DNA from 3 places in the Acidovorax facilis genome. Region 1 is predicted to be linked to each of the others. Evidence: predicted binding sites of a transcription regulator. Region 1 holds the regulator's gene; each other region holds the start of a gene.
What was found. Region 1 encodes LexA, which represses DNA repair genes until DNA is damaged. Its sites were predicted from a motif close to ACTGTATNNNNATACAGT; they were not measured.

Region 1 (3,927 bases):
GTCTTCAGCCCTGATTGTTGCCAGGCGCCATGCTTGAGGTTGGAGATGTACTGCGGCAGTCGGCGCATTGCGGCCATGACAAGTGCCCACGTCAGCTCTGCGGGGGCCACGGGTGAGCCTATGCCTTCTGCCACTGCAATCCCACGTTCCGTACAGGCAGCTACATCAATGTGATTGCCGATCTTGCCGGTTTGCGCGATGAGCTTGAGACGGGGAAGTTTCTCCACCAGTTGACGGGTGATCTGGGTGCGCTCCCGCACAAGCACGATGATGTCAGCGTCTTTGAGGCGGACGGACAGCTGGCCCAGCCCTTTGACGGTGTTGGTGTAGACCTTGGCGGTGTACGCGTCAAGCCGGGATGCGCAGTGGAGCTTGCGGACTGCGTCCTGGTAGTCGTCGAGGATCACAATGTTCATCCCGACATTGTGCCTTGGCCACGCCGGTCGTTTCATACCGGACCGCCCCCTGGCACAGGAAAGGATGGGGCTTTTGGTGACGGAGTGTTGGCGACCTCGACAAGCGCCGTCCACAGCGATCAGGCGGCATCCTCCATATACAAAGCAGTCAATGGATCGCTGGGTGGTGCATGCCTTGGGCTCAACAGGCTTGCAGCGCCGCCTCGGATGCAGCCAGGCGGTCCAGCTCGGCGCACACATCGGCCATGCGGCCGGCGATCACCAGTCGGCCTGAGCCGCCCGATGTGGGGAGCCTGCGCAGGACCTTGGCAGCCCTGCAGCCTGAGCCGTCTGCCAATCTGGATGATCCACAGGCAACGCGGGTAGCGGCAGGCGGCGGTATGAACGCCCGGGCATCGGTATTGGTGGCCACAAACCGCGTGGTGGCTCCGGTGGGTGGTGTCTGGGGGCTGACCGTAAAGGGCCAGTTGCCTCGCGGTGGACGTTGGCTGGGGATGTTGGATGGATGGCGGGGTTTGTCAGTGCCTGCTGATCCGCTCCTGCGGCCCAGGTCCGCGTCATCGGGATGGGGGCGGGGCGCTGGCAGGTCTGCTGCAGACGGCTCCTTGAAGGTGTGGAGCCAGTGGGTCAGGGTACGCAGAGTGCTGGAGAGCGCAGAAAAGGTGGTCAAGGCAATTCCCATGTGAAAACTCCGAAGGTCGGGGGTTGGACATAGGCAGGATTGCAAAGTAAACCGGCACCGCAGGGCTGGCGTACTGGTTTTACCAGTGCGCCAAACGCCCGCCACCTGCAGCGCGGCAGCTAACGAACTAATTCATGAGTGAATGCGATGGAGCGCTGTGGCTACATCAGCATGGTGTTGCGGATGAGGCCGACGGCGAGCCCTTCAATCTCAAAGGGTTCGCCGGGCTGCACCACGATGACCGGGTAATCCGGGTTCTCGGGCAGCAGTTCGATGGCGGTCGCAGTACGGCGCAGGCGCTTGACCGTCACATCGTCTCCCAGGCGGGCCACGATGATCTGGCCGTTGCGGGCTTCGCGGGTGGACTGCACGGCCAGCAGATCGCCATCCATGATTCCGGCATCGCGCATCGACATACCGCGCACTTTGAGCAGGTAATCGGGCTTGTGATGGAACAGGCTGTTTTCCACACTGTAGGTTTGGTCAACGTGTTCCTGCGCGAGAATGGGCGACCCTGCCGCCACACGCCCCACCAGGGGTAGCACCAGTTGTGAGAGTCCGGGAATCGGCAGGCTGAACTGGTTGCCGCGTGCTGCATTGATGGAGCGCACGGTGTCACCGCGCAACCGGATGCCACGGGATGTGCCACTGACCAGCTCGATCACGCCTTTGCGCGCCAGCGCCTGGAGATGTTCTTCTGCCGCGTTGGCCGACTTGAACCCCAGTTCGGCAGCGATCTCTGCACGGGTGGGGGGCGCCCCGGTGCGTGCAATGGCCGTCTGGATGAGATCCAGAATCTGTTGCTGGCGGGCAGTGAGTTTCGGGTTGTCGAGCATGGTGGTTTCCGGTGGAGGCGGCTACAGTGATGGACAACTGTTTTTTAATCCAGTAACTGTATTTTTCACCAGTTTTTCGGAGTACGCAAGTGAGTGGGCAAAAAATTGTGGTTTTGGGCACCGGAGGGACCATTGCAGGCACGTCCGCGCAGGCTGGCGACAACATCGGCTACACCGCTGCGCAGGTAGGGGTCGGGCAGCTGCTTGCAGCTGTTCCCGGATTGCAGCAGGCCGCGCGGGGCGTGCTGGTGGCGGAGCAGGTGGCCCAGATCGACAGCAAGGACATGGATGGCCAGGTGTGGCAGGCGCTGGCGCTGCGCTGTGCGCACCACCTGGAAGATCCCGAGGTGCGTGGTGTAGTCATTACCCACGGAACCGACACGCTGGAAGAGACGGCGTGGTTTCTGCACGAAGTGCTGGACACCCGCGCGAAACCCGTGGTGCTGACCTGTGCCATGCGCCCGGCCACGGCGCTCACGCCCGATGGGCCTCAGAATCTTCTGGATGCTGTTGCTGTGGCGGTCACGCCCGGCGCACGGGGTGTGCTGGCGGTCGCCGCTGGCGAAATTCATGGGGCACGGCAGGTTCAGAAGGTGCACCCCTACCGGGTGAATGCGTTCAACTCGGGCGAGGCCGGGCCTTTGGGTTGGGTGGAGGAGGGGGCTGTCCGTCTTGTGCAGGATTGGCCCCTGGCGCCTGGTGTTCCAGCATTGAATGCTATTGAAAATGTAGTGAATGCCGCAGCCTGGCCCCGCGTGGAAGTGGTCATCAGCCACGCTGGCGCATCGGGAACCATGGTGGACGCACTGGTGCGAGATGGGGTCCAGGGGCTGGTGGTGGCCTGCACGGGCAATGGCACCATCCACCATGCTCTGGAGGCCGCATTGCTGCGTGCCCAGGAGGCGGGTGTGCGCGTGGTGCGGTCCACACGCTGCTCCGAGGGGCAGGTGCTGCCCAAGCCGGGGGACGCATTGCCGGACTCCCAGGGGCTATCCCCCTTGAAGGCCAGGATCTCGCTGATGCTCGAACTGCTGCACTGAGCAACAAGGCCACCCCGATGTTTTTTGCAACTCTTAAGTCCCATGCGTGGGCTTACCCCGCGCTGGAGGTGGTGCACATCGTGGGCATTGCCTTGCTGTTGGGCAATTTGGTCTTGCTGGAGTTGCGGGTGTTTGGCCGTGGGGCGGCGCTGCCCGTCAAGGATTTGGCGCGGCTCAGCCTGTCGCTGGCATTGTGTGGTTTTGGCCTGGCGGCGGCGTCGGGCCTCTTGATGTTTGCCACACAGCCTGCCGAACTGCTCGCCAGCCGCGCATTCACCTTGAAGATGCTGCTGTTAATGCTTGCAGGTTGCAACGCCGCGTGGTTCCATGGGCGGGGTTCCCTGGCTCGCCTGGATGCTCTGGCCCGGGTACAGATGCTGGGTTCCACCGTGATCTGGCTGGCTGTGGTGGTGTGTGGCCGCTGGATTGCTTACCTCTGATCGGACATGACAAGGAGAGAACCGATGAGCCTGCAACGCCGCCACGTGCTCCTGGCCGCAACGGCCATTCCCTGGGGCGCGCGTGCCCACCATGGGTGGAGCAGTTTTGACCCCGACCGTCCCATCTACCTGGAAGGCACCGTGCGCAAAGTGCGCTGGCAAAATCCACACGCCGAGCTGGAGCTGGAGACACCTGCCGAGCTGAAGCTGCCTGCGGATCTGGCCCAGCGTGTGGTGCCTGCGCAGGCGTCCCCCGTGGATGGCAAGGCCTTGCTGGCCAAGACGGTTTTGCCCACCCGCAAAGATCGACGCTGGGAAGTGGAGCTGGCGCCCCTGACCCGCATGCAGGCCTGGCAGGTGCAGGAGATCAAACCCGGCACTGCGGTATCGGTGGTGGGCTTTACCCTGCGCGAAGAGAAGGGCGACGCGTTGCTGCGGGCGGAATACCTGTTTGTGGATGGCAAAGCCTACGGCTTACGCTCCAGCCCAGCCTGAGCCATCGGTATGGCCCGG
Region 2 (3,927 bases), 2.2 Mb from region 1:
GTATCGCCACCAATGGCTTTCTGGATGGCATGCATCGTGAAGCCGCGTGCCATCAGGAAGCGGACCTGGCGCGAGCGTTCTTTCATGTCCAGCGGCACCTGGCCAAACTTGCGCTGCCATACCTCTCGGGCACGCTGCACCTCGGTGGCCAGCAGCGGGGCCGTGGCCTCGCGCACCAGCTCATCGGCCACTCCCCGGTTGCGCAGTTCCCGAACGAGGCGGGCTGCACCCAGGCGGGGGCCACGGCGGTGCACCAGGGATTGGGCCGCGCGCTGGTCGCTCAGCCAGTCCTGCTCCACCAGCAGGTCCAGCAGGGCGGCCAGCTCCTCGGGGCTCTCTGCATGGGGCGCCAGCTTGGCGGCCAGCTCGCTGCGGGAATGCTCCCGCTGGCTTAGCAGGCGCAGGGCCCGGCCCTTGAGCGAGAGCGTGGTGAACCCCATGAATCTATTTGCTTCAAATTTGATAGCTGCTAGCGCTTGCCAATCAAGCGCTAGAAGCCAATTTTGCTTGAAACTTCGGAGTTCACTCGTCCGCAGTGGCGGCAGGGGCCTGCAGTGCGCCAGGCAGCAGCGCAATGCCCAGGCCTTCGCGCACCTTGTTCTCGATCTCGCGGGCGAGGTCGGGGTTCTCGCGCAGGAACTCACGCGCGTTGTCGCGGCCCTGGCCGATTTTTTCGCCGTTGTAGGCGTACCAGGCACCGCTCTTTTCCACGATCTTGGCGGTCACGCCCATGTCGATGATTTCGCCCTCGCGGCTGATGCCCTCGCCGAACAGGATGTCGAACTCGGCCGTCTTGAAGGGTGGGCTCACCTTGTTCTTGACCACCTTGACCTTGGTTTCGTTGCCGATGGCTTCGTCGCCCTTCTTGATGGTGCCGGTGCGGCGGATATCCAGGCGCACGGAGGCATAGAACTTGAGCGCGTTACCGCCGGTGGTGGTTTCGGGCGAGCCGAACATCACGCCGATCTTCATGCGGATCTGGTTGATGAAGATGACCATGCAGTTGGTCTTCTTGATCGTGGCGGTGAGCTTGCGCAGCGCCTGGCTCATCAGGCGGGCTTGCAGACCGGGCAGGGCGTCGCCCATCTCGCCTTCGATTTCGGCCTTGGGCGTGAGCGCAGCCACCGAGTCCACCACGATCAGGTCCACGGCGCCGGAGCGCACCAGGCTGTCCACGATTTCCAGCGCCTGCTCGCCGGTGTCGGGCTGGCTGATCAGCAGGTCGGACAGCTGCACACCCAGCTTCTGGGCGTACTGCACATCCAGCGCGTGTTCGGCATCCACAAACGCGCAGGTACCGCCCAGCTTCTGCATCTCGGCAATCACCTGCAGCGTGAGCGTGGTCTTGCCCGACGATTCCGGGCCATAGATCTCGACCACACGGCCACGGGGCAGGCCGCCCACGCCCAGCGCGATATCGAGGCCCAGCGAGCCGGTGGAGACAACCTGGATGTCCTCGATCACCTCACCTTCACCCAGGCGCATGATCGTGCCCTTGCCAAACTGCTTCTCGATCTGGGCGAGCGCAGCGGCCAGGGCCTTGGCCTTTTCGGTGTTCACGGGCAATGCGGGGTTGGTGCCTTTGACTGCGACGTCCATGAGAAACTCCTTGAAAAACAACAGGTTGGATGCTTGCATCGCTCTGCGGTTAATCACAGGCTGGATGCTTGAACAGTAGTTTATGCGAGCTGTTGCAAGGTCTTCAAGGATAATTTGGTCAGTTTGCCTGACAATTCGGTGATGCCTGATTCGCCCCTTCCATCCCCTGTCGAAGACGGCTGGCGCCAGACCCACCTGGGTCGCCTCTTCGGCCACGCCATGCGGCGTTTTGACGCGCGCGTGCTGCAGCTCATGGCGCACAACGTGGAGGTGCCGCTGGCGCTGTCCAACCTGGCGGCGCGCGACCAGGTGACGGCCGCGCATGTGCACATCACCCGGCACCTGGCCTTGCAGGGCGACCGACTGACCGACCTGGCCCAGCGCGCGGGCATGACCAAGCAGGCCATGGCCAACCTAGTGGACCAGTGCGAGGCCTGGGGCCTGGTCACGCGCGAGGCCGACCCGCTGGACGCGCGCGCCCGCCGCGTGTGTTTTACGTCCACGGGGTTGGCCTGGCTGCAGGCGTTTCGCGATGCTGTGGCGCAGGCGGAGGCCGAGTTCCGGGCCGAAGTGGGCCATGACGTGGCCACTGTGGTAGCGATTGGGCTGGAAGCCTATGCGGGCGGCGATGGGGCGGGCATGTTGATGCGCTGAACCCGGCTAGTCGGCTGTACCCGTTGCGGTTGCTGTTGCCGTTGACACCTGGGCCTGCGCCACTGCCACCAGCTGGTCAGCGTCAATGCCCATGGCACGCAGCGTGCGTGCCGCCACGCCGTGCGGCATGGTGGCCACCGCTGCCACCACGTGGGCGCCCAGAAGGGGGCCGCCCTGGCTCTTGCGGGAGCGCGCCAGCGTCTGCATGACCTCCTGGCCCGATGGCTGTGCCCGGTAGAGGCCCGGGGCCGGTGGCGCGAGGGCTGGCGCCTGCGGCAGGGTTGCATCCAGCCCCACGCTGCGTAGCGCATCGCGGTACTGCTGCTCGATCGCATCCCGCACGGCGGCGGGTGCGACGCCCATGCTCTCCAGCGCACGCCGGGCCGACCCATCGGGAAGGTCGATGGCGGCCAGCAAAAAGTGCTCTGCCCCCGGTGCGGCTTGGCCGCTTGCGCGGGCATGTGCCTCGGCGCCGGTGCACAGGCGGCTCAGGGTGCGCATGCTCTGGAAGCGGTGCTGCAATTGGCGAAACATGGTGATAACTCCTTCTCAAGAACGGGGGCGCTGTGGGGCCTGGGGCATGTGGGGTGACAGGCGCTTGTGCGCTGCCTGCTTGCTCACGCCCAGGGCCTGGGCAATCTGTGCCCACGACCACCCTTGCTCCAGCGCCGCAGCCACGGCGGCAGCTTCCAGCCGGTCGGCCATCAGCCGCAAGGCGACTACGGCAGCCAGCGCGGCCTCGGGGTTGTCGGGTGAGGGGAGTGCGGGTGGCGCTTGCATTCGTCAACTATAGTTGACGAATAGCTCTATCGTCAACCCATGTTGACGACGGCCTGTTCACAGCGAGGCGTCACCGCGGAACGAGCGCGATCGGCCCTGCACCCGGTGTGGGTGGCGAAAGCACTGTCTCACCCCCGGGCGATTCACACGCCAGCAACCACTGTCGAAAGCACTGCAGCGCCTGCAGCTGCGTGCGGCCCTCGGGGTAACAAAACCAGTAGCCCATGTCGCTGCGGAAGCCGCCGCGCAGCGGATGGTCGGCAAGGGGCTCGCGCACCAGGCCCGCCGTGATTTCATCCTGCACCAAGCAGCGCGGTACCAGCGCCAGGCCCATGCCGGCCATCACCGCGCGGATCATGGTCTGGAACTGGTCGAACTGCGGCCCGGCCAGCGGGTCGATGAGGGCTTCCACCCCGTGCGTCTCGCTCCAGCGCAGCCAGGCCTCGGGCACCGTCACGTGGCGCATCAGTGTGTGATGGGCCACATCGCCTGGCGTGTCGATGGTCCAGTCGGCCACGCGGGTGCGCGGGGCGATCAAGGCCACCTCATTGCCCGTGATGTAGTGCGCGTGTGCGCCGGGCCAGTGGCCTTCACCGAACAGAATGGAGCAATCCAGCTCGGGCCGCTCGAAGTCGTAGCTGTGCACGTAGGGCACGAAGTGCAGAGTGACCTGCGGGTGCAGCTGCTGGAACTGCGGCAGGCGCGGGATGAGCCACTTGGCCGCAAACGTGGGCAGACTGGACAGGTGTAGCGCCCCGCCACCGTCGTCGCTGGTGATCAGCTCCAGGGTGGCGGCCTCCAGCTGCGCCAGTACCGCGCGCACGGCTTTCTCGTAGCGTTCGCCCGCGGGCGTCAGCGCCAAGCGCTTGCGGCTGCGCTCAAACAATGCCACGC
Region 3 (3,927 bases), 480 kb from region 1:
CGGCTGCTGGCGCCACTGCGCTCGCTGCCCTTGCCTCCATCCATGGCCTGCAAGCTCACCGTGATGCGCGATCAGCGGCCCGGGCTGTTTCAACACAGCCTGCAGATGATGACGGTGGCCGTGTTCCTGGGCATCAAAAGCGGTCTTGCTGAGCGCGACTGCGCCAATCTTGCGGCAGCAGCCTTGCTGCACGATCTGGGGGTGCTGCACATGGATCCGGCCTGGGACGATCCCGACCACAAGGTCGTTGGTGTTCAGCGCAAGCATCTGGTGGCGCACCCCATCACCGCCATGCTCATGATCCGCGATACCCAGGTCTATCCCCGGGCTGTGGATGTGGCGGTGCTGGAACACCACGAGCGCATGGATGGCAGCGGCTACCCGCGTGGCCTGGCCGGTGCAGACATCTCTGTCCTGGGCCGCATCCTGTTGCTGGCCGAGGTGGTGGCGGCGTTCTATGAAAAATACGACGACATGCCCGCGCAGCGCCTGTCGCTGGTGCTGCGGCTGAACCATCGCAAATTTCCATCGGCCCTGGTGGCACACATCCTGCCCCTGCTGCAGGAAGAAGTCGCCCGGGAATCTGCCCTCATGCCGCTGGGCAACGATGCCTCGCGCCAGATCGATCTGCTGGCCGAAGCTTTTGAATGCTGGGATCAGCTCAAGACCGCACTGCCTCCCGAAGCCAGTGTCAAGGCACTGCCGGGAAGCGCCTTTGTGTTCCTCGATGCGCGGCTGCTGGCTTTGCAAAAAGCCTTGCTGGAGGCCGGTTCACACCCTCGGCAGCAGGGTGAACTCATGACCCAGTTGCAGGGCGATGCCATTGGGATGGCTGAAGTGGCGCTGGTGGGGCGCGAGGCGCTGTGGCAGCTGCAAAGTATTGTGAATGCCAGCTATCGCCGCTGGCCGCAGCTGGCAGACCGCGCCACCCCTGCAGATGCAGCGGTGGCGGATTGGTGTGATTGGGCAGTGCGGAAGCTTTGAAAAGGGTGGTCAGCCCACCCGGCTTCGCAGCCAGAACCGATGGCGCATCGCCCAGCCAGCCATGAGCACCGCGAGGACCAGCAGCCCCCATTCAGACAGCGTCGGAATGGATGCTGGCGGCGCGATGCCGATGTGGACCGTGAATGAATCCGCTGTCGGGCCCGTGCCCCAGGTCCAGAGATAGGTGCCCGGTGTGAGTCCCAGGCTGGCCAGCGAGGTCGCAGTCCAGGTGGCCGAGGACGTGAGCGCAGAGCCCGAGACGTAACCTGCCGGGGCGAAGACGAAACCGGGCATTGTGCTGTCCAGGCCCACCATGTCGCCAGATCCTGCATTCGCCCCGACAGGGCCTCCGCCTCCGAACGCTGGTGGGCCGGATATCCCCAGGTAGGCGTCCACGGTGCCAGCCGTACCGGTGAAGACCAACCCAGCCGAAGCAATGACCCCGGGGGACAGAGGCCCGCTGCCCGCAGGCGAGAGGGCCCCCAGATTCATGCTGCCACTGCCACTGGCGACCACATTGCCACCGCTTTCAAAAAAGTAGAGCGTATAGGCAGCGAACGTGTTGCCGGACAGGAGCAGCAACAGGGCGACTGCTGCCGATTGGATTGTTTTCATTCAACGGACCCTCTCTTTTTTGTCCTGCCCATTGTAGGGAGCGTGGTGTGCGTTGGCCCAGTTTTATAGGGCCTGTGACGCGTTGCCTCCAAAAGCCCCTCACCCCAAAGTCTTCTCCGCCAGTTGCCCCGGTGCTCGAAATACTGGTTATATTTACAGTATTCATATTGTTCTTCTCGTCTTCGCCATGCCTGCGCTACGCCACTCCCTGGGGGTTGTCGCGTCCGATCTGCCATTGACCGTGCCCGGTGTCTGGCATGCGGACGCATTGGGTGCGGGCCAGTTGCAGGTGCAGTCCACCGGTTATGGTCCTCTGGATGCGCAGTTGCCCGGTGGGGGCTGGCCGGTGGGGGCGTTGAGCGAGGTGCTGCAGCCCCTGGCGGGCCTGCACGAATGGCAGCTGGTGCTGCCTGCCCTGGTACAGGCCACTGCCCCGCGCTCGGGGGCGGTGGTGGTGGTAGCGCCGCCTTGCGAGCCTTTTGGACCGGCGCTGCAGGCCCAGGGCTTGTCAGCCGAGCGGCTGTGTGTGGTGCGGGCCGATGCCGCCGCTGCGCTCTGGGCGGCAGAGCAGGCGTTGCGTTGCCGGGAGGTTCTGGCCGTGATGGCCTGGCTGCCGCAGGTGCAGCCCGCAGCCCTGCGCAGGCTGCAACTGGCAGCAGCGCAGCAACGTCAACTGCTATGGGTGTTTCGCCCGGCCAGTGCTGCGGCGCAGGCCTCACCAGCCTTGCTGCGGCTACAGGTGCAGGGGATGGCCATGCCGGGAGGTGTATGCACAGTCCCCGGGATGCAGGTGCACATTCTCAAGCGCCGGGGGCCGCCCCTGGCGCAAGGGCTGGATCTGCCGGGCTGTCATCCCCGGCTGGCCCAGGTGCTGGCGGCCCAGGCCGGGCGTCGGCGTGCAGCGCAGGTGGATGCTGGTAGCACCTTGGTGGCAGGTCGCCTTGCTGCGGCAGCCAAGGCATCGGGGGCGTTGCCCATGCGCCCTTCATTGGAGCTGCTGGTGCCGTTGGGGGCGGGGCCAGAGGGGAGGGCGCATGCACTGGATCGCGCTGCCATTGCCCTGGTGCGATGAGGCATCCGCACCGCCTGCAGGGGTTGTGCACACCGCTGCGGCAGGCTGGTGGGCCCTGCGTTTTACCCCGCGTGTGGCACTGGTGGATGCAGAGGCCGTGCTGCTGGAGGTGTCCACCACCGAGCGGCTGTGGGGCGGGCGCGAAGTGCTGCTGGCCCAGGTGCTGCAGGCCTGGGCCTGGGCCGGGGCATCTGCCAGGGGCTCCGCCCCCCCCGCTGCCCAGGTCGCTGGCGAGTGTGGGCCTGCAGGGGAAGGGACGGCGGCGGGCGCACAGCCGACGGGCGCACCCGTGATCTGGGGCAGTGGCCCCACCGCCCTGGTGGCGCAGGCCCGGCTGCGTGTGGCGTTGGCGGGGCAGGCTCTCCCTGCACAGGGCCCGCTGAGCCTGCCTCTGCACACACTCACAGCCTTGCGCCCGCATGTGGCCAGCCTGGAGCGCATGGGCTGTCGCACCTGGGGAGCACTGCGGGCGCTGCCCCGCGCCGGGGTGTCGCGGCGTTTTGGTGCGGCGGTGCTGCGGGTGCTGGACCAGGCCCTGGGGGATGCCCCCGAGGCCCACGCCTGGCTGGAGCTGCCCGAGCAGTTTGTGCTGACGGGCGAGTTGCCTGCGCTGGCAGAGTCGGCCGATGCGCTGCTCTGGAGCGCCAGCCGCTGCCTCACGGCCTTGCAAGGCTGGCTGCAAGCGCGGCAGCAGGGCGTGCTGGGCCTGGAACTGGCCTGGCGCCATGACCTGCGGCGCATCGATGGTGTGGTCATCGCCCCCACGCAGGCGCTGCAGGTGCGCACGGCGCAGGCCACGCAGGACATGGGGCATCTGCGGCGCCTGTTGTCTGAAAATCTGGCGCGCACCTCGCTGGCCGCGCCGGTCAATCAGATCACGCTGCGTTTGCTGGAGGCGGCCCCGCTGCCACACCGCAGTGCGAGCCTGCTGCCGCCCGACCATCTGGGCGGCGCCGACCCTGCTGGCGCCCAGGGCGAGGCTTTGCACCAGTTGCTGGAGCGCCTGTCAGCCCGGCTGGGAGAAGACCATGTGCAGGCCCCGGTGCTGCAGGCCGACCACCGCCCCGAATGCATGCAGCAGTGGCGCTCGGCGGCCGAGGTGCTGCGCGTGACGGCGGCGGCCGCAAAGCACGCTGCAGCCCGGAATGCCTCCGTCAGTGTTGCCAAGACGGCGCTGGATGCAGCCCCCGATGCCCTGCTGCTGCCCACCTGGCTGCTGAACCCGCCCCGGCGGCTGGCGGTGCAGGGCAACCGCC

Region 2: recA (recombinase RecA) is a predicted target of LexA. The motif match lies at 1,659-1,676, and genes of this name have one in related genera.
Region 3: imuA (translesion DNA synthesis-associated protein ImuA) is a predicted target of LexA. The motif match lies at 1,742-1,759, and genes of this name have one in related genera.

What each region holds. Positions count from the first base shown of each region.
Region 1 is NZ_CP192460.1:1,618,974-1,622,900, forward strand. Features, by position in the region: gene ACQ4MJ_RS07270 (D-2-hydroxyacid dehydrogenase family protein) at 1-416, opposite strand, end outside; gene ACQ4MJ_RS07275 (hypothetical protein) at 598-1,086, opposite strand; gene lexA (transcriptional repressor LexA) at 1,260-1,934, opposite strand; gene ACQ4MJ_RS07285 (asparaginase) at 2,024-2,974, shown strand; gene ACQ4MJ_RS07290 (hypothetical protein) at 2,992-3,414, shown strand; gene ACQ4MJ_RS07295 (DUF6152 family protein) at 3,439-3,909, shown strand.
Region 2 is NZ_CP192460.1:4,955,619-4,959,545, forward strand. Features, by position in the region: gene recX (recombination regulator RecX) at 1-440, opposite strand, end outside; gene recA (recombinase RecA) at 523-1,599, opposite strand; gene ACQ4MJ_RS22665 (MarR family winged helix-turn-helix transcriptional regulator) at 1,741-2,253, shown strand; gene ACQ4MJ_RS22670 (Clp protease N-terminal domain-containing protein) at 2,260-2,787, opposite strand; gene ACQ4MJ_RS22675 (helix-turn-helix domain-containing protein) at 2,803-3,033, opposite strand; gene ACQ4MJ_RS22680 (LysR substrate-binding domain-containing protein) at 3,104-3,927, opposite strand, start outside.
Region 3 is NZ_CP192460.1:2,101,993-2,105,919, reverse strand. Features, by position in the region: gene ACQ4MJ_RS09475 (HD-GYP domain-containing protein) at 1-984, shown strand, start outside; gene ACQ4MJ_RS09470 (IPTL-CTERM sorting domain-containing protein) at 994-1,599, opposite strand; gene imuA (translesion DNA synthesis-associated protein ImuA) at 1,787-2,671, shown strand; gene ACQ4MJ_RS09460 (Y-family DNA polymerase) at 2,634-3,927, shown strand, end outside.